Regions from separate parts of the Bacillus sp. EB106-07-01-XG149 genome, predicted to be linked through region 3. Evidence: riboswitches for the same ligand, from Rfam matches in the RefSeq annotation. Region 3 holds a riboswitch; each other region holds the start of a gene.
The links. A riboswitch is a leader RNA that binds a small molecule or an ion and turns the genes downstream of it on or off. The one in region 3 is predicted to bind thiamine pyrophosphate.

Region 1 (5,619 bases), on a different contig from region 3:
ACGTCTCTCTTGGAATGTAGAAAGTTTCTCGCGATAGCCACATTTACATGCGAAAATTTGTCCGGCACCTTCACCACGTAATTCTAACTTCTTCTTACATTGTGGGCAACGAGCGTTTGTTGTACGAGATACATTTTTACGATGACCACATTCACGGTCTTGGCAAACGAGCATTTTTCCTTTTTTGCCGTTTACCTCCAGCATTGGTTTACCACAGTCTGGACAAGACTTCGTTGAAATGTTGTCATGTTTATATTTTTTATCACTTGATTTAATTTCAGAAACAATTTCTTTCGTATAGTTCTTCATTTCTGAAATGAATACTTCTTTTTTCAGTTTACCCTTCGCAATTGCTTCAAGCTTTTGTTCCCATTCACCAGTTAGTGTAGGTGATTTTAACTCTTCTGGAACTAAATCAAGTAACTGACGGCCTTTTGAAGTAATGTGAATATCTTTACCACGTTTTTCAAGTAAGAATGAATTGAATAGCTTGTCGATAATATCAGCTCGTGTCGCTACAGTACCTAATCCACCAGTTGATTTTAACGTGTCAGCAAGTTGTTTGTTTTGCGTATCCATATATTTTGTAGGATTTTCCATTGCTGAAAGTAAAGTCGCTTCGTTAAATCGTGCAGGTGCTTTTGTTTGACCTGATGTTTGCATAATTAACTTTACAGTTAATGTATCGCCTTTTTCAATGTGAGGTAGAAGTTGTTCTTTTACGTCATCAGTTATATCATCATCTTCAAAGCGATTTTCATATACTTCTTTCCAACCGGCATGTAGAATAGTTTTTCCACGTGCGATGAACGTTTCATTGCCAACTTTTGTGCGTAACGTTAGTTGTTCATATTCAAAGGCCGGGAATAAAACAGCTAAGAAACGTTTTACAACTAAATCATAAATTTTACGTTCTTTATCTGTGAAGGCCGAGAAGTTAACGTATCCTTCTGTCGGAATAATTGCGTGATGATCACTTACTTTACTATCATCAACAAATGACTTATTAGACTTGATAGGCTTTTGTAATACTTTATGTGCTAAAGGACGGTACTCTCCAACGCCACATGCTTTTAGACGTTCTGGAAGTGTTCCAACGATATCAGATGAAATATAGCGTGAATCTGTACGAGGGTACGTTAGCACTTTATGTTGCTCATACAATTTCTGCATAATGTTTAACGTTTCTTTCGCAGAGTAACCGAACTTTTTATTTGCATCACGTTGTAATTCAGTTAAATCGTAAAGACCAGGAGAGAATGACTTCTTCTGTTTTTTATCAATTTCCACAACAGTAGCATTATGTTTATCTAAACCTTTTACAATACCATCAATTTTTTCTTTATTAAAACTGCGGCTATTACCATTTGCATCTTGCCAAGTTAGTTTTAACTGATTCGTTGTTTGTGCTTCGATGCCGTAGTAAGTTTGAGCTTTGAAGTTCTTTATTTCATCTTCACGATTAGCGATCATAGCGACAGTAGGTGTTTGCACGCGGCCGCAATTCAGCTGGGCATTAAAGCGAGTAGTTAATGCTCGAGTCGCATTAAGGCCGATATACCAGTCAGCCTCTGAACGTGCAACTGCTGAAGCGTATAAATTGTCATATGCTTTACCTGGTTTTAAATTTGCAAAACCATCTTTAATTGCTTTATCAGTAACAGATGAAATCCATAAACGCTTAATAGGCTTCTGTATTTTAACTTTATCGATAATCCAACGTGCGACTAATTCGCCTTCACGTCCAGCATCTGTCGCTACAATAATTTCATTTACATCTTTTCTAAGTAGCTGACTTTTTACAGCATTAAATTGTTTCCCAGTTTGTTTAATAACTGTTAATTTCAAACGCTCAGGTAGCATCGGTAAATCTTCTAAATTCCACTTTTTATATTTCACATCATAGCTTTCTGGATCTGCTAATGTAACAAGGTGACCTAAAGCCCAAGTTACAATATATTTACTACCTTCAAGGTAGCCGTTTCCCTTTTTATCGCACTTCAGTACGCGAGCGATATCACGTGCAACAGAAGGCTTTTCAGCGATTATAACGCTTTTTGACATATTAAAAACATCCTTTCAAATTTCCATACGTTAACTATAGCATACATCTTCTTGAGATTCAGTTTCGCTCCATGTTTGATCGGTTTTTTGTGGAGTGAACAAAATCTGTTTGAAATCAAATGATAGCGACAGAACATAATATGCAATATGATGAGACTATGAAAAATAGATCCTTATTTATTATGCTTATTGTTTTATCAGTTTCTTCTATAATTAAATAGAAAAGTAAAGAACTTGTTATTTTAGTAGAATAAGAGTAGACTTTGAAGTAGATGAATACTAAACACATGGGAGTTTGTGGATGCAAACTGAGAGTATGACTAATCCGTCATTGACCATTTGAACCTGTTGGATAATGCCAGCGTAGGGAGAGTGTAAAAGCACATGTTCAGGCACTTTGCGTACGCGCAAAGTGCCCTTTTGTGTATCTCCCATCACAATAGTTAGGGGATGAGAAGGATGAATATGAAAGAAATTAGTAAAGTAGTGGATTTGGTGAGAGAATCTAATCCGCTCGTTCATAATATTACAAATGTTGTTGTAACAAACTTTACAGCTAACGGTTTGTTAGCGTTAGGGGCATCGCCTGTAATGGCGTATGCAAAAGAAGAAGTAGCAGAAATGGCTAGCATTGCTGGAGCGTTAGTATTAAATATGGGGACACTTCGTCCTGAAGAAGTAGAAGCGATGTTACTTGCGGGTAAATCAGCAAATGTGAACAATGTACCAGTACTGTTTGATCCAGTTGGTGCAGGAGCAACATCGTATCGAACAGAAGTTGCGAGACATATTCCGGCTGAAATTGATTTAGCGATTATTCGCGGAAATGCAGCTGAAATAGCAAACGTTATTAATGAGAGCTGGGAAATTAAAGGGGTAGACGTCGGTGCTGGAAATGGCAATGTCGTAAGTATTGCAAGGCAGGCAGCGGATGAATTAAATACAGTAGCGGTGATTACTGGAAAAGAAGATGTTGTTACAGATGGAGAGCGAGCGATTCTTATTCGAAATGGTCACTCTATTTTAACGAAGGTTACGGGAACTGGTTGTTTACTAACTTCTGTAATAGGAGCATTTGTAGCAGTAGAAAAGGATTATGTAAAGGCAGCAGTAGCGGCATTAACGTTTTATGGTGTAGCTGCGGAACTGGCAGCTGTTAAGACAGTGGAAAAGGGACCTGGTAGTTTCCAAATTGAATTTTTAAATCAGTTAGCAAATACAACTTCAGATGATATTGAGAAGTATGGGAAGATTGAGCTTATATAGTAAGGAGGGGAACTAGATGTCGCGTATTACAAAGGCTGAAATGTCTAGATTATTATCAGTATATTTTATTATGGGAAGTAACAATTGTGCGAAGGAGCCACTACAAGTATTGAGAGATGCACTTGAAGGCGGTATAACAATTTTTCAATTTCGTGAAAAGGGGGGAGGCGCTTTAACGGGAGAGAAACGTATTTGTTTCGCGAAAGAAATACAAGCAGTCTGTAAGGAGTACGGTGTACCATTCATCGTAAATGATGATGTGGAACTAGCTCTCGAGTTAGATGCAGATGGCGTGCATGTTGGACAAGATGATGAAGGAATTACTTCTGTTCGTGAAAAAATGGGAGATAAAATTGTTGGTGTATCTACCCATACAATTGAAGAAGCACGCTGGGCAATTGAAAACGGAGCTGATTATTTAGGTGTTGGCCCTATTTTCCCAACGAGTACGAAAAAAGATACGAAAGCAGTGCAAGGAACGAAAGGTTTAGCTCATTTTAGAGAACAAGAAATTATAATACCAATCGTTGGGATTGGTGGGATTACAATTGAAAATACCGCTTCGGTTATAGAAGCCGGTGCGGACGGTGTTTCTGTTATTTCCGCGATTAGTTTAGCTGAATCTCCGTATGAAAGTACGAAGAAGCTAGTAGAGGAAGTAAATAGGAGTTTGTAGGAAAAGGGAACTTCACAAAAATAGTAAAAAACATAATGGACGGTTAAAAATATTTAAACAAACGTTTGATTAAAAAAGCACAAACCCTTTAAAATTGTAGGTTTGTGCTTTTTCTTTAAAACATAATTGATATTAAGAGCATTCCAATTCCGATAGAAGTGAATGTTGCGATTAGGCCTGGAATCATAAAGCTATGATTTAAAACATATTTACCAATGCCTGTTGTACCAGTGCGATCAAAGTTAATGGCAGCAACGATCGTTCCATAGTTTGGAATGAAGAAATATCCATTTACTGCAGGGAACATTGCGATTAGTAGTGCTGGTGGAATACCGAGTGATAATCCAAGAGGCATTAAAGCACGTACTGTTGCTGCTTGGCTATATAGTAAAATAGATAGAATGAATAATGCGATGGCAAATAGCCATGGTGCACTTGTTACTAGGTGCTGAATTGATCCTTGAATCATATTTAAGTTTCCGTTAAAGAAAGTATCTCCCATCCAAGCGATACCGAAAATAGCAACAACTGCTGTTGCCCCCGCTTTAAAGACGTTACCAGACACGATGCTTTCTACATTTGGTTTGCAGAAAATAATAATAAGAGCTGCGATAGTTAACATAACCATTTCAATTGTGTTTGGCATGGAAAGACGAACTAACTTCCCGTCAACCACCCATCCTGGACGAAGTGCTTCAAATGAACCGAGAAGTACGACAAGGAAAGTTCCTACTAAGAAAAGGATAACGGATAGTTTAGCGCCTTTTAAACCAACAAATTCTTTCTTCTCTTCAATTTTAGGAATCATTCCTTCTTTTAAACGTTTCAAGTATTCAGGGTCTTCATTTAATTCTTTCCCCATTTTGCTAGCAACAAATGCAGCTACCATACAAGCGATGAAGGTAGAAGGAATACTTACTTTTAAAATATCTAATAAAGTGATTTTATAGTCAGCTAGCATTGCTAAAAGTGCAACTGTCGCAGCTGATATAGGGCTAGCTGTAATTGCTTGTTGGGAAGCGATTACGGCAATTGACATTGGTCGTTCCGGTCTAATCCCAGATTCGCGAGAGACTTCTGCGATAACAGGAAGTACAGAATAAGCAACGTGACCAGTTCCTGCGCACAGTGTAAATAAATAAGTAACAATTGGAGCAAAGAATGTAATGCGCTTTGGATTTTTTCGCAATGCTTTCTCAGCCAGATGAACAAGGTAGTCCATTCCTCCAGCAGCTTGCAGTGCACCGGCAGCTGTAATTACTGCTAAAATCATAAGCATTACATCAATAGGAGGAGCTGTAGGTTGTAAGTGGAAGACGAAAACAAGTATTGCCATACCAACGCCACCCATTACTCCTAGCCCAACTCCGCCTAGGCGTGCGCCAATAAAAATGCAGAGTAGTAACGTAAGAAATTGTAGCCAAAACATGATAAACTACCTCCGAAATTCATTAGTTAAGATATATTTGAATAATTTAATTTGAACGAAAATTAAAACAAATACTCAAAATAATCCTTGTGTTATATACATTTTTTATTATATAACACAAGAAATGTAACATTCACGAACTTTGTTAAATTATTTCGAAAAAATAATGCATTGAAACTTTACA
Region 2 (6,630 bases), on a different contig from region 3:
AAAGAAGCGCAAAGTAAAGGGATTGCTGAAACGAACCCAATATTAGATGTAAGTGGTTCTGATAGTGCGTGTAAATTGTTACTTTTGACAAATAGTTTAATGGGAACAGAAAATACGCTTACTGATATACATATAAAAGGAATCGAACATGTTACAAAACAACAAATTCGAAATGCTAAAGAACAAAATAAATATATTAAATTAATAGCTTCAGCATATAAGGATAAGGACGGTAAAGTGGTTCTTCATGTGGAACCGTACGAAATAGATAAAGATCATCCGCTAGCAAAAGTAAATGGGACAGAAAAAGGAATTACGTTCTTTACAGATACGATGGGGCAAGTTACTACAATTGGTGGTGCTTCCAATCCACGCGGAGCCGCAGCAGCAGCTTTAAAAGATGTAATTAACTTATACCGCAAAGATTTATCCCTTAGTAATAGGCAGTAAAATGCCTGTTACTAAGGGATAATAATCAGTGGGTGATAATCAGCCCCATTGATTAAAGTTCCACTTTATAAGACCGTACCGCCCTTTATAAAAAATACATATGTAGTGGACCTTTTGAGAATGAAATAAATATGCAAAAATGATTGCAGGGGGTAAGGAATTGTTTAAAGATTTTAAAGTTGTGAAAGATCGTCCCGTTTATATTCAATTGAAAGATTATTTGAAAAAGATGATTATGAAAGGTCATTTGCTCGGGGATCAAAAAATCCCTTCAACTAGGGAATTAAGTGAATTACTAAGTGTGAGCAGAAATACTGTACTCGCTGCTTATGCGGATTTAGAGCAAGAAGGACTCATTTATGCAGTTAAAGGTAAAGGGAATTTTGTAGCTAAGGTTGATATATCGAACACTTCGTCTGTTGAAATAGATTGGAAAAATAAACTTAATACCGTTACCTTATTAGCGGATGAATTAGATTTAATGAAACATGGTGTTCGCTGGGAAAAAGGAATGATTGTTTTTAATAGCATTGCTCCGGACGAAAAGCTATTTGATGTGGAAAATTTCAAAAGAGCTTTTCTTACTCGTATGTCCATTGAAGGGGATGTCGTATTAAACTACGGATACGCAAAAGGTTATAGACCGTTAATGAATTATCTACTTCATTATATGGAAATGAAAGGTGTAGATATTTCGAACAAAGATATTTTAATTACAAATGGATTTACAGAAGGATTAGACATCGTGCTATCCTCGTTATCAAAGAAATCAGGGCGGGTTATTTGTGAGAATCCAACTCACCATGCTGCATTGAAGCTTTTCCGTTTACATGGACTTGAAGTTCACGGAATTAATATGAATGAAGATGGCATCGATACGAACGAAGTAGAAAAAAGTTTGCGTGAAAAAGAGTTTGATTTCGCATATTTAATTCCTTCCTATCATAATCCAACCGGTATTGTTACGAGTTCGGAGAAAAGAACGGAACTGATGAGATTATTCTCAAAATATAAGGTTCCTATTATAGAAGATGGATTTAATGAAGAGCTACGTTATTCAGGTTCACATTTAGCACCATTATTAACTTTTGCTGGCGCTGGTAATAATGTAATTTATATTAGTAGCTTTTCAAAGGTACTTTTCCCTGGCTTACGTGTAGGCTGGATCATCGCAGATAAAGAGCTGATTCATCATTTAGAAAGTGTAAAAAGAGCAAGAACGATTCACACATCTACGTTAGATCAAGCTGTTCTATTTCAATATTTACATGAAGGATATTTTGAAAAATATTTAAAAAAGGCAAGATCAGTTTATAAGAAAAAATATGAGTTAGCTGTTGGGGCGTGTAATGAGTACATTCCGTTTCAAAGAATGACCGGTGATGGTGGACTTCATTTATTTATAGAGTTAGAAGAAAAAATTCATGCCCGCACACTTTTACAAAAGTGTTATGAGCAAGGGGTTACATTTTCTCCTGGAGATGTTTTTTATTCTGATGGAGGAGGAGCGACTACTTTTCGATTAGGATTTTCACGTCTGAAAGAAGAAGAAATAGTTCGTGGAATCAAAATAATCGGTGATACAATAAAAAATGAAATTTGGAGTTGAGGAAATGAGAATTGGCGTTATTATGGGTGGAGTATCCTCTGAAAAACAAGTATCAATTATGACTGGAAATGAAATGATTGCAAATTTAGATAAAAATAAATATGAAATCGTACCAATTACGTTAAATGAAAAAATAGATTTAATCGAAAAAGCGAAAGACATTGATTTTGCGCTGCTCGCATTACACGGAAAATACGGAGAAGATGGGACGGTTCAAGGCACGCTTGAAAGTTTAGGTATTCCTTATAGCGGGAGCAATATGTTATCTAGCGGTATGTGTATGGACAAAAATATTTCGAAAAAGATTTTACGCTATGAAGGTATAGAAACACCCGATTGGATTGAACTTACAAAAATGGCGGATCTAAATCTTGATGAATTAGATAAGTTAGGATTTCCGTTAGTGGTAAAACCAAACTCTGGTGGATCAAGTGTTGGGGTAAAGATTGTATATGATAAAGATGAATTAATTTCAATGCTGGAAACTGTGTTTGAATGGGATTCTGAAGTAGTAATAGAGAAGTATATAAAAGGTGATGAGATTACATGTTCAATTTTTGATGGAAAACAGTTACCTATTATTTCAATCCGACATGCAGCTGAGTTCTTTGATTACAATGCAAAATATGATGATGTTAGTACAATTGAAGAAGTTATCGAGCTTCCAGCTGAATTGAAGGAACGTGTAAACAAAGCGTCACTGGCTTGTTATAAAGCATTGAAATGCAGCGTTTATGCAAGGGTGGATATGATGGTAAAGGACGGAATTCCATATGTAATGGAGGTTAATACATTACCAGGGATGACACAAGCAAGTTTACTACCGAAAAGTGCAGATGCAGCTGGTATTCATTATAGTAAACTATTAGATATGATTATTGAAACTTCATTAAAAGTAAGAAAAGAAGAAGGGTTTTAAGTAGCAGTATCATGAATGTTTTTGACAGTAACATGAAGTATGTTATGATGAATACAATACGAAAATTAAATATTTATCCACTAGGGGGGCCTATTATAGGCTGAGATCAAACGAGAATTTGAGACTCTTAGTACCTGATCTGGTTAATACTAGCGTAGGGAAGTGGGAAGACATTACTATTTTATGAATAAATACTGTCACTTTCACTTTCTTTACGTTTGTAAAGAAAGTTTTTTTATTTTACAGATTTAATAACTGTGGGTAAATACTTAAATTTTATACTTTATTGGAGGGATTTAAATGAAATTTTCACAATCATTACGTCAAGAAGTAGATTCAATTTGGGAAGCTAGTTTTCATCACCCTTTTGTAAAACAACTTGGTGAAGGAACTTTAGATTTAGCTAGTTTTCGCTATTATGTGCTTCAAGATTCATATTATTTGAGTCACTTTGCTAGAGTACAAACTTTAGGAGCTGCAAAAGCACTGGAATTAGAAACAACAGCTCGTATGGCACACCATGCTCAAAATACATACGAGGCGGAATTATCTTTACATGAGAATTTTGCGGAGAAACTAGGGATAACACAAGAAGAAAAAGATAATTTTATCCCTGCTCCAACTGCATACGCTTATACTTCACATATGTATCGTGCTGCGTATGAAGGACATTTAGGCGATATCATTGCAGCAATTTTACCTTGCTATTGGTTGTATTATGAAATTGGTGAGCGTTTAAAAGAGTATCAGCCAGAAGAGCCAATTTATAACGAATGGATTTCTGCTTATGGATCTGATTGGTTCCGTACGCTAGTTGAAGAGCAAATTACAAGATTAGATACTATCGCTGAAAACGTAACAGAGTCTGACCGTAAGCGAATGAAACAGCATTTCATTATTAGCAGTCAATATGAATATTCATTTTGGGAAATGGCTTATACTTTAGAAAAGTGGCCAGTGAATACAGAAGTAGAAGATGTCATTGGATAATGAGTAGGGGTATTGCTATACATAGGTATGGATAATACCTATGTATATGATTTCATAAAAGAAGTATCGCAAAAAGACGCATCAATCTAAGTGCGTCTTTTTTCAATTTATAAAAATGAGCCTATGGAAAAATAACCTAAAAATAGGTATATGAACAAGGTGCATTATCTAGTGATAGGTCATATTTTGTAGGGGTACGTATTGAACTTAGTTTATAGCGCTATTTCTACTTAGATTTAACGAACAGAAATATAGGAAAGCATTGAAAAGGTTGAAGTTTATAAACGGAGGTCATGAAAATGAATAAGTTTCAACAAGAACTACAAGCGTTAAGCCTTAATGATTACCAATCTGGAAATATTGTGTATTGGGACCAGCAAAACCAATATCCATATTACTATATTGAAGATGATGCTCGTCGCTGTGGCGGTTGTGGTCGCTGTGGTGGTTGTGGCGGTCGCTGTGGTGGATTTCGTTGTGGTGGATTCCGTTGTATTGGTTGCTTCGGTTGTTTTGGTTGTGGCGGTTGTGGTGGCTGTGGTAGTTGTGGTGGTTGTTCTAATTGTTTTAGTGGTTTTAATGGTACTACTGATACAACTGGTACTATTGTAACATATGAATATTGATTAGAGAAAAAAGGAATCCATTTGTGAAGTATTATACAATTTTTATAAAAAAATTTAATCAAAACACATGTAGCATCCTTTAATTTAAAGAAACAATTTATCCCACCTTTTTATAAACATTGTGACTTTATTTCAAATCAACAATCGAATGTCTTTTTTATGTTCTATACCATTTATGCGATCTTTGACTTTCGTAAGTAAATTTATTGCACCAGAACCAAAAAGAAGGGCTTCTATCAGCCCTTTTTTCTTTTTTCATATTTCTCATATAATTAAACTTAATCATAAAAAAATCTTACCACCTTATAAATTTTTACAACTATGTAACTATTTTTATTAAATGCACCGCTCTAGTATACAAAATTAAGAACTTGAGATAAGGCGCTTTGTTTCTGTAAGATGTTTTTGTTTTACTTTATATTACGATTTATAGACCTGAAACCATTTTATTGTGATATAATTTGTTTTTGTCATTATGAATGTATATATGTTAGGAGTTTTTTATGGAAATCGGTTCTGAATTAAAAAATGGTCGCCACTCATTTTTTGATGGTGGATTATTCAGCTTTATTGGTTGGAGTATCCTTGGTGTACTTATTACAGTTTTTACCCTTGGTATTTGTTACCCTTGGGCTTTATGTATGGTTTATGGTTGGAAAATAAATCATACAGTAGTTAACGGGCACCGTATGAAATTCAATGGTTCTGCTGTAGGCTTGTTTGGTAATTGGATAAAATGGTTGCTCTTATCAATTATCACTCTAGGAATCTACTCATTCTGGGTTTTCATTAAACTTGAAGACTGGAAAGTAAAAAATACTACATTTATCAATTAAAAAACATTAGCTTTATAATACCAGTCTATAACGACTGGTATTTTTATTTATGGTATGAAAAACGAAAATATAGATAAATAGCCCATGCTCATTCAGTTAACAAATATGAATACCTCCAGAACAAAAATTCCATACATTTTGAAAGAAACCTTTTTATTTTTCGCTCTGAAGAATATCCGTTTCTTAAGTTAATGGTTTTGAAGTCATCCTTAAATGAAAATTTTCTGTCTCTACATTTAGTTATTTTGAGACTTTTCTTTTTCTTAAACTGTTGGATATGAGTACCTTCTAGTATAAATTTACCATTTAAAAAAGTGATTCTAACAACATTAGGATTGTATCATATAGCACAATGTAATTTGTGTTACATAGCAAGAAAAATAATCAAAATTTAAAGCCTGAAAAAGAAGCACCAAAGCAAATTACATTGGTGTTTCTTTTTTTGCGCTTTCGGGCACAGTGGTTCCTGCAGCACTATTATAAAAGCAATTTCGGATGTAAGGAATTTGTAAGTAATAGGTAAGGAAAAAGAGATTTTCATTGTATATGATAAAAATATAAAGTGGCGCGAAGGGGGAAAAGGGTACGACTTATATATGAAAAACAAACCAGTAACAAGAGTGTTTTAAAGAAAATAAGTAATTTCTAGAGTTAACATACATGTGAAAAAGAGAGCGAAGGCATTTTATATTGAAGTTTGTTTATAATAGTTTTTTAACCTGTTAGGGGGGATCGTAAAGTAGATTATTAATCGCCTTGAAAATATCTATGACCTTATAGTACTAGGCATGCTGTATTAAAAATTTTAATTTTGAAGGGAGAATTAATATATATGAGTACGAAAAAAAGAATGGGTAGTAAGTTATTACTTGTCAGTGCAATTTGTGCGATAACTATTCCTTCGGTTTCATATGCGGAGGAAGTAATGTCACCTAAAAATTTTGAGGATTATTCAAACTTGTTTGAGGGACGGAATAAGGACGTATTGAAAAGAAGTTTATATCCAAATACATATAATAATCCGTTTAGTCACCAAATTAAATCGACATTAAAGGAAACAAACACAAATATAAAAAAAATAGACAATATTGAAGAGGGAAATCCCGTTATATCTACTGCTTTTTCATTTGTCTGTTCTATGCATACTGAAGATTATAAATCTGCATTTGATTTAACTTCTCGATCATTACAGAAAATAGT
Region 3 (6,630 bases):
TCTAAAGAATGTACAGAATAGCCGACATGCAAATAAGAAAACTTTTCTTTCACTGACCTTACATTTGCGCTTCGATATCCTAGCTGCACGCGTGGAATGTTTAATAAAATAGCGATATCAATTCGATCATTTATCACTATTTTTGATGCCGGAAAGCCTTTCTTCAAAAGACTTTCCACACCTTCATACAAATCCTTCGTACTTTTCTCACGCTCACGAATATGCAAATAGTCAATCTCACTTTCAATTTGCATCGCTACATTCACTAACTCTTCGAATGACATGTGACCATTTGAGATTACATGAAGCTCATTTTTCATATTCATTCGCCTACTTTAAAATATTTTCGAAGAACTCATCGGCCGGAACGATTTCTTTCGTCATTCCTTTATCTTTCAGCCATTTATTTTGTTTCTCCCATGACTCTTTTGAATCTGATAAGAATGGTTCATCTTTCGTTTCCATCTTCTCTAATAAAATTTTCATACTCTCTTTTTCAACTTCTGGTACAAGTGGGAAGTTTTCTTTTTCTTGATGATTTAATAAAATATTTAATGCTTCATCTGGATTTTTCTTCATAAAATCATAGCCTTTTTTCGTACCACGTAAGAAGGCTTGTAACGCTTCTTTATCTTTTTTCAACGTTTTATCACCTGTTACAAATACAAGCTCATGATAATTCGGTACACCGTAATCGGCTGGATTAAAGTATGCTGGTTCATGACCTTCATGACGCATAACAGGTACTTCATGGTTAATGTATGCCCCTGTTACCGCATCCACTTTCTTCGTAATTAATGCCGGTACTAGATCAAAGCCAACATCGACTACTTTCACTGTATCTGGATTACCACCAGCTTCTTTTACCATCGTTTTTAAATACATCTCACTTAAAGGTGTTCCAGAATATCCAACTGTTTTCCCCTCTAAATCTTTTGGCGATTGAATGCCTGCTGATTTCAGCGATACAACATGATTTAATGGTGAACGTACGACAGCTCCAATTGATTTCACTGGAATTTGTTCATTTGCTTTTGCCATGACAACATCTGGCTGATAATATAAGCCAACCGTTACTTTTCCTGCAGCTGCTAAAGTTAATGGATCAGTCGGATTAGAAGGGAATTTAATATTCACCTTGACTCCTTCTTCTTTAAAGTATCCTTTTTCAATCGCCGCATAAATAAAGCTATGTACCGCATTTGGGTACCAATCAAGCATGACCGTTATTTCTTTTTCTTTTTTATTCTTATCTGACGCTGAATTACTAGAACATCCAGCGATCATTGCAACTAATAATGTCAACACAAAGATGCGTTTTAAAAATTTCATGAATACTTCCTCCAACTAATAAATTTCTTTTCTAATACTGAGATAAGTATGACGAAGAAAATAGCTAATAATGATAACAATACAATGGGTGCAAATACACCTGCTCCGTCTAACTGCGTCATCATTCTTTTACTGAAATATCCAAGCCCAGCTTGTGCACCGAGCCACTCACCGATTGCTGCCCCAATTACACTAAGCGGAACTGCAATTTTTAAAGCTGAGAAAAAATAAGGAAGAGCAGATGGTAACTTTAATTTAAGAAAAACATCTTTTTTCGTTGCCCCATACGTAACTAAGAGCTCCTCCCATTCTTTTTTCGTACTGCGTAGTCCATCATACGTATTGACCGCAATTGGGAAAAACGTAATTAAAACAGTAACAACAACCTTACTCCAGATCGTATATCCAAACCATAAAACGAAAAGCGGCGCAAGCGCTGTAATAGGAATCGTTTGTGAGGCAACTAATAATGGATAAAATGCTCTCTCCATCCAATTACTCACATTCATTAACATCGCTAGCCCTACCCCAAGTACGATAGAAATAGCCACCCCTATTAAAACGACCGATAAGGTTGCCGGCAAATGAACCGTAAATAATATATCTTTTAGTTTCCATATCTTCATCACAATTGCAGACGGTGACGGTAAAATGTACATTTCATCTACGATTCTTGCGCCTACTTCCCAAAAGGCAAGTAAAATACTAGAAAGTGTAAGGGCAGGTAATAGCTCCTTCAACCGGTTCATCATACGAGTACCTGCCTTTGTAACATACTAAGAAGCTCATCTTTAAGCGCTAACACTTCAGGCTTATATAAATCTTTTCTTGTTCGATTACGATCAAGCGGTACAACCCTCTCGGTTAAAGTAGTTATCGGTTGCTGCTCTACTACTAAAATTCGATTAGAAAGAAACAACGCTTCTTCCACATCATGAGTGATAAATAAAATTGTTTTTTCCCACTCTTTCCATTGTTCAAACAGCCATTCTTGCAAAGATGCCTTCGTTAAAGCGTCCAACGCGCTAAACGGTTCATCTAACAACAATATCTCCCCGCCTGTTAATAAAGTTCGAATAAAAGATACGCGTTGTCTCATACCACCAGATAAATCTTTCGGATATTTTGTCTCATACCCTTGTAAGCCAAATTTATGTAGCAGTTCCTTGGCCTTTATTTGTGCTTCTTTCTTCTGTACACCTTGACACTCTAGCGGCAGAGCAGCATTCTCAATAATCGTTCGCCACGGCAGGAGCATATCTTTTTGGGGCATATACCCTACAGGATGGCTCTTCGTTTCTGTCAGCTCTATCTGCCCAGTACTTACTTCTTCTAAACCTGTAATAAGGCGAAATAGAGTACTTTTCCCGCATCCACTCGGTCCGATAATACTTACAAACTCTTTATCTTGTATAGAAGCATTTAATTCATTGATGATTGGTTTCTCATCATAATGAAAAGAAACATTATGAAACTGTAGTATGTTCTTGCTCCTCAAATCCCCACATCTCCTTACGATAGGACATATCCCAGAATAAATATTCAAATCGACTGGAATATAGGAAAATCTCCTCTAATCGATCTAGCTCTTTTTCAGACTTTCCAACTGCCATTTCATTTAATAAATCGATTAACCAAATACAAAGGTTACCGTATTCTTCAGAACTATATCCTTGAATCCACTCACCAAAGAACTCATGATCTCTTGCTCCAGGAATATCATTTAAACGCTTTCCAATTTCCCAGTAGCTCCACATACATGGAAGAAGTGCTGCTATTAATTCCGCAAGTGTGCCATTTTGAGATACAGACATCATGTAATTTGTATAAGCTAAATTTTTAGCAGATGGCTTTGCAGACTCTATCTCTTCTATAGAAATTCCAAGTCTTTTTGCATACTGTTTATGGATTGTCATTTCTCCATTTAATATGCCATCAATTTGTTCAGCAAATTTCCCCATTACTTGTGGGTTCGTTGCTTTTACAACACCAATCGCATATAGCTTTGCATAATCTAACAAATATAAATAATCTTGAATAACGTAATACTGAAACTTATCTTTTTCTAACGTGCCATCCCCCATACCTACTACAAACGGATGATTATGACTCATCTCCCAAACTGGTTGTACAGTTTCTAATAATCTATCGCAAAATTTCATTTCTCTATCCCCTTTCGATTTATATATCTAAATAAAAAACCACTTCTAAATAAGAAGTGGTTACAGCAAATAAAATTATAATTTATTCGTTGCTCCACTTCCCTTCGCTAGTATTACCTAGATCAGGTGTTATAAGGGTTAAGGATTATTCCTCTCTCAGCACAACAAGCACCCCTAGTGGTTTCAATATGAAATTTTCAAACAAAAAAGCCCCGTTTCTATACGCAAAGAAACGGGGACTTATTATTAGTGTCCGAATTGCTTCCCTACGCTAGCATAATCTAGATCAGGTAATGAAAAGGATCAAAGGCTTACGGCCTACTCTCAGCTGGCAACACCAGCTCTCCTAGCAAACTATGAAATTATCACTGTCAGTATAACATCGTAATAAGACATCATCAACTGTTTTAATTTTCTCAATTGTCAACAAAATAACAAAACTATATAATACTTATATTCTATCTTAGAAATTATTATCCTAATTAATCGGATAAAAAGGAATCATTATCCTCAAAAAATTTATTTTTATATTGATTTCATATTACATTTATGTGAATACACCCACTATATTATATCTTTATACTATAATAAAATTACAACTATACAACTAGAGGAGGTCTCTATTATATGAATATGAAAGCTACTGCTTTAACAGCAACTACTGTCGCAATTGCCTCTTTACTTCCTTCTATGGGAGAAACAAATGTACAAACAGCCAACGCTGAACAATTATCTAATGTGAAAACTGGATATGTCAAAGTCGATCAAGTAGCCTTACATACAAAAGATAACGCAAATAGCTCATCAATTGATACAATTCGCTTTAATACGAAAGTGAACATACTTGAAACAACTAATGGCTGGTATAAAGTATCTGTTAATAATAAAGTAGGTTACGTACAAAAAGATGCTATTCTACTAAAAAACAAACTTCAATCTAATAATCAATACATCGTTAATGCCAATGCATTAAACGTTCGTTCTGAACCTAATTTAGAATCTTCAATTTTAGATGTATTACCAAATGGAAAATTCATTACCATTCAAGAAGAACAAGGCGAGTGGTATAAAATTTTACATAATGGCAAAACAGGTTACGTACAAAAAGCATTTGTGGCTAATGGTTCACAGCCTTTAGTAAAAGGCATCACAGTTCAAAATAATACGAAATACACAGTTGCAACACCTAAACTTAATGTACGTGGCAACGCTAGTACAAGTAGTGCACTACTTGGTTCATTACAAAATGGTACACAAATACAAGTAGTGGAAACTGTAGGAACTTGGTATAAAATTCGTTTTGGCACAGGATACGGATACGTAGCAAAACATTATGTGATGCAAAATCAATCACAAGCTCAAACGGCTCAACCTACTTCCATTCCAGCAGTTTTCAAATTCCCTACTCAAGGAAGAATTAGCTCAACCTTTGATATACGCTGGGAACAAATGCATTATGGTATAGATATTGCAGCTCAAGGTAATGTCTCTATCCAGGCGGCAGCTGCAGGTAAAGTTGTGAAATCATATTATTCAGCTAGCTATGGCAATGTTGTGTTCATCGCCCATCAAATAAACGGGAAATTATATACAACAGTCTATGCACACATGAAAGATCGCACTGTACAAGCTGGTGATCAAGTACAAGCTGGACAATTAGTAGGTCATATGGGAAACACAGGTCATTCATACGGGCAACATCTTCATTTTGAATTACACAATGGAGAATGGAATTTTGAAAAAACAAATGCAGTAAACCCACTGCCATATTTAGTTAGGTAAATTGTATGCAACGCAATATCAATATACCTCTCTTAATTGAATACTTCGCCTTTTTAGGTTTAATCTATTGTTTAATCATTTACAATACAAACACTGTATTTTTATCTATTATCATTGCTTTTGTTGCTTTAGAAATTATGATGGAATCCTTTCAAGTACAATTAAAACAAAAAATTGCCCATATATATAATGCCATCTTTCTATTAAGTGCCCTAATAACAAATATTATTAGTAATGGTTTTTATTTATCTACCGTATTTCCTGTATTCTTTATGGCTGTTTTATTATTCATAGCTAGATACATTCATGTCCCTACTAACAAAAAACACGAACAAAAAGCTTAGAAAGAGGAGACATTGTGTACCGATCTTTCAAAGATAATCCGCTAAAATATATATTGAATTTATACACAAAAATAAATACTTTTTTTGGTATACAAGGAAGCAATACGGCACAATTTCTCCTTTATGGAATTTTATTTCTCGTCTTAATTGCGTTCTCCTTGCTTTACTAATAAAAAAAAGGATCTCACATAAACTTGAGATCCTTTTTAATTTATATAAATTTTTTATATAGAAAATGCTCTTTATCCACAAGCATATTTTTCATAAATAAAGCTAAGATTATATTTTTTCTCTAAACTCATTCTTTGTTCATCATCACACCAATAGAACAGAATGTCATGAATCGTTGCATAACGCTTATTTTTAAGAAATAGTTTAAAGAATGATGGTAAACAATCATGTAATTGTATAAATATATAATTGCGTAATATTTCTTCTTTATATTCAATGCCCTTACAAATATACAGTAATTCTTCACAATAATATGCATGTTGCGGAACTTGAATCATTTCGAAAAATGGCACATATGATAATAACTTTCCGATAAAATGATCATATCGATCCATTATCCCTATCGTCATATGCTCCATCATTTCTTTCATTACATATAAATAATCATCTACATGAGTAGTTTTCAATGGGTCTAATCGATCTGAAATTTGAGAAAGTACAGCTCTTTGACAAGCTAACACCGCTTGACTAGGTCCATAATATGATAGGAAGTCTGTACACTTACGATATTTTCGTAATAAGTCATGTGTGTATAAGTCATACACAAACGTATTACAATACATCGCTAGACTCATCATATCACTATTTAATTGCTCTTTTGATAGTAATTTAGCTCTCTTACACATATAAAAGAATGTAAATTCCAATACTTCTTTATGAGATAATAGTTGTTTACAATCCGTTATACATTTCTCATTAAATTTAACCCTATCCCAAATTTCTACATCCCCATCAGTCAATTCACCCATACGATATTTAATAATTAAATAGTTTAAAGC

Region 1: linked by a shared signal. The riboswitch ahead of thiM (hydroxyethylthiazole kinase) and the one ahead of tenA (thiaminase II) in region 3 are both predicted to bind thiamine pyrophosphate.
Region 2: linked by a shared signal. The riboswitch ahead of tenA (thiaminase II) and the one ahead of tenA (thiaminase II) in region 3 are both predicted to bind thiamine pyrophosphate.

Annotation. Positions count from the first base shown of each region.
Region 1 covers NZ_JBYTDP010000010.1:100,835-106,453, reverse strand. The annotation lists gene topB (DNA topoisomerase III) at 1-2,064, opposite strand, end outside; TPP riboswitch at 2,342-2,451, shown strand; gene thiM (hydroxyethylthiazole kinase) at 2,524-3,330, shown strand; gene thiE (thiamine phosphate synthase) at 3,347-4,006, shown strand; gene AC3WTA_RS26160 (anaerobic C4-dicarboxylate transporter family protein) at 4,122-5,435, opposite strand.
Region 2 covers NZ_JBYTDP010000001.1:414,545-421,174, reverse strand. The annotation lists gene AC3WTA_RS02260 (homoserine dehydrogenase) at 1-450, shown strand, start outside; gene pdxR (MocR-like pyridoxine biosynthesis transcription factor PdxR) at 611-2,059, shown strand; gene ddlB (D-alanine--D-alanine ligase) at 2,064-2,978, shown strand; TPP riboswitch at 3,051-3,156, shown strand; gene tenA (thiaminase II) at 3,279-3,968, shown strand; gene AC3WTA_RS02240 (heterocycloanthracin/sonorensin family bacteriocin) at 4,262-4,594, shown strand; gene AC3WTA_RS02235 (DUF898 family protein) at 5,098-5,430, shown strand; partial or broken gene AC3WTA_RS02230 (alpha/beta hydrolase) at 6,263-6,630, shown strand, end outside.
Region 3 covers NZ_JBYTDP010000008.1:1,380-8,009, reverse strand. The annotation lists gene tenI (thiazole tautomerase TenI) at 1-320, opposite strand, end outside; gene AC3WTA_RS24085 (ABC transporter substrate-binding protein) at 331-1,332, opposite strand; gene AC3WTA_RS24080 (ABC transporter permease) at 1,329-2,081, opposite strand; gene AC3WTA_RS24075 (ABC transporter ATP-binding protein) at 2,081-2,830, opposite strand; gene tenA (thiaminase II) at 2,799-3,494, opposite strand; TPP riboswitch at 3,577-3,680, opposite strand; TPP riboswitch at 3,741-3,852, opposite strand; gene AC3WTA_RS24065 (SH3 domain-containing protein) at 4,122-5,276, shown strand; gene AC3WTA_RS24060 (hypothetical protein) at 5,282-5,620, shown strand; gene AC3WTA_RS24055 (DUF3965 domain-containing protein) at 5,863-6,630, opposite strand, start outside.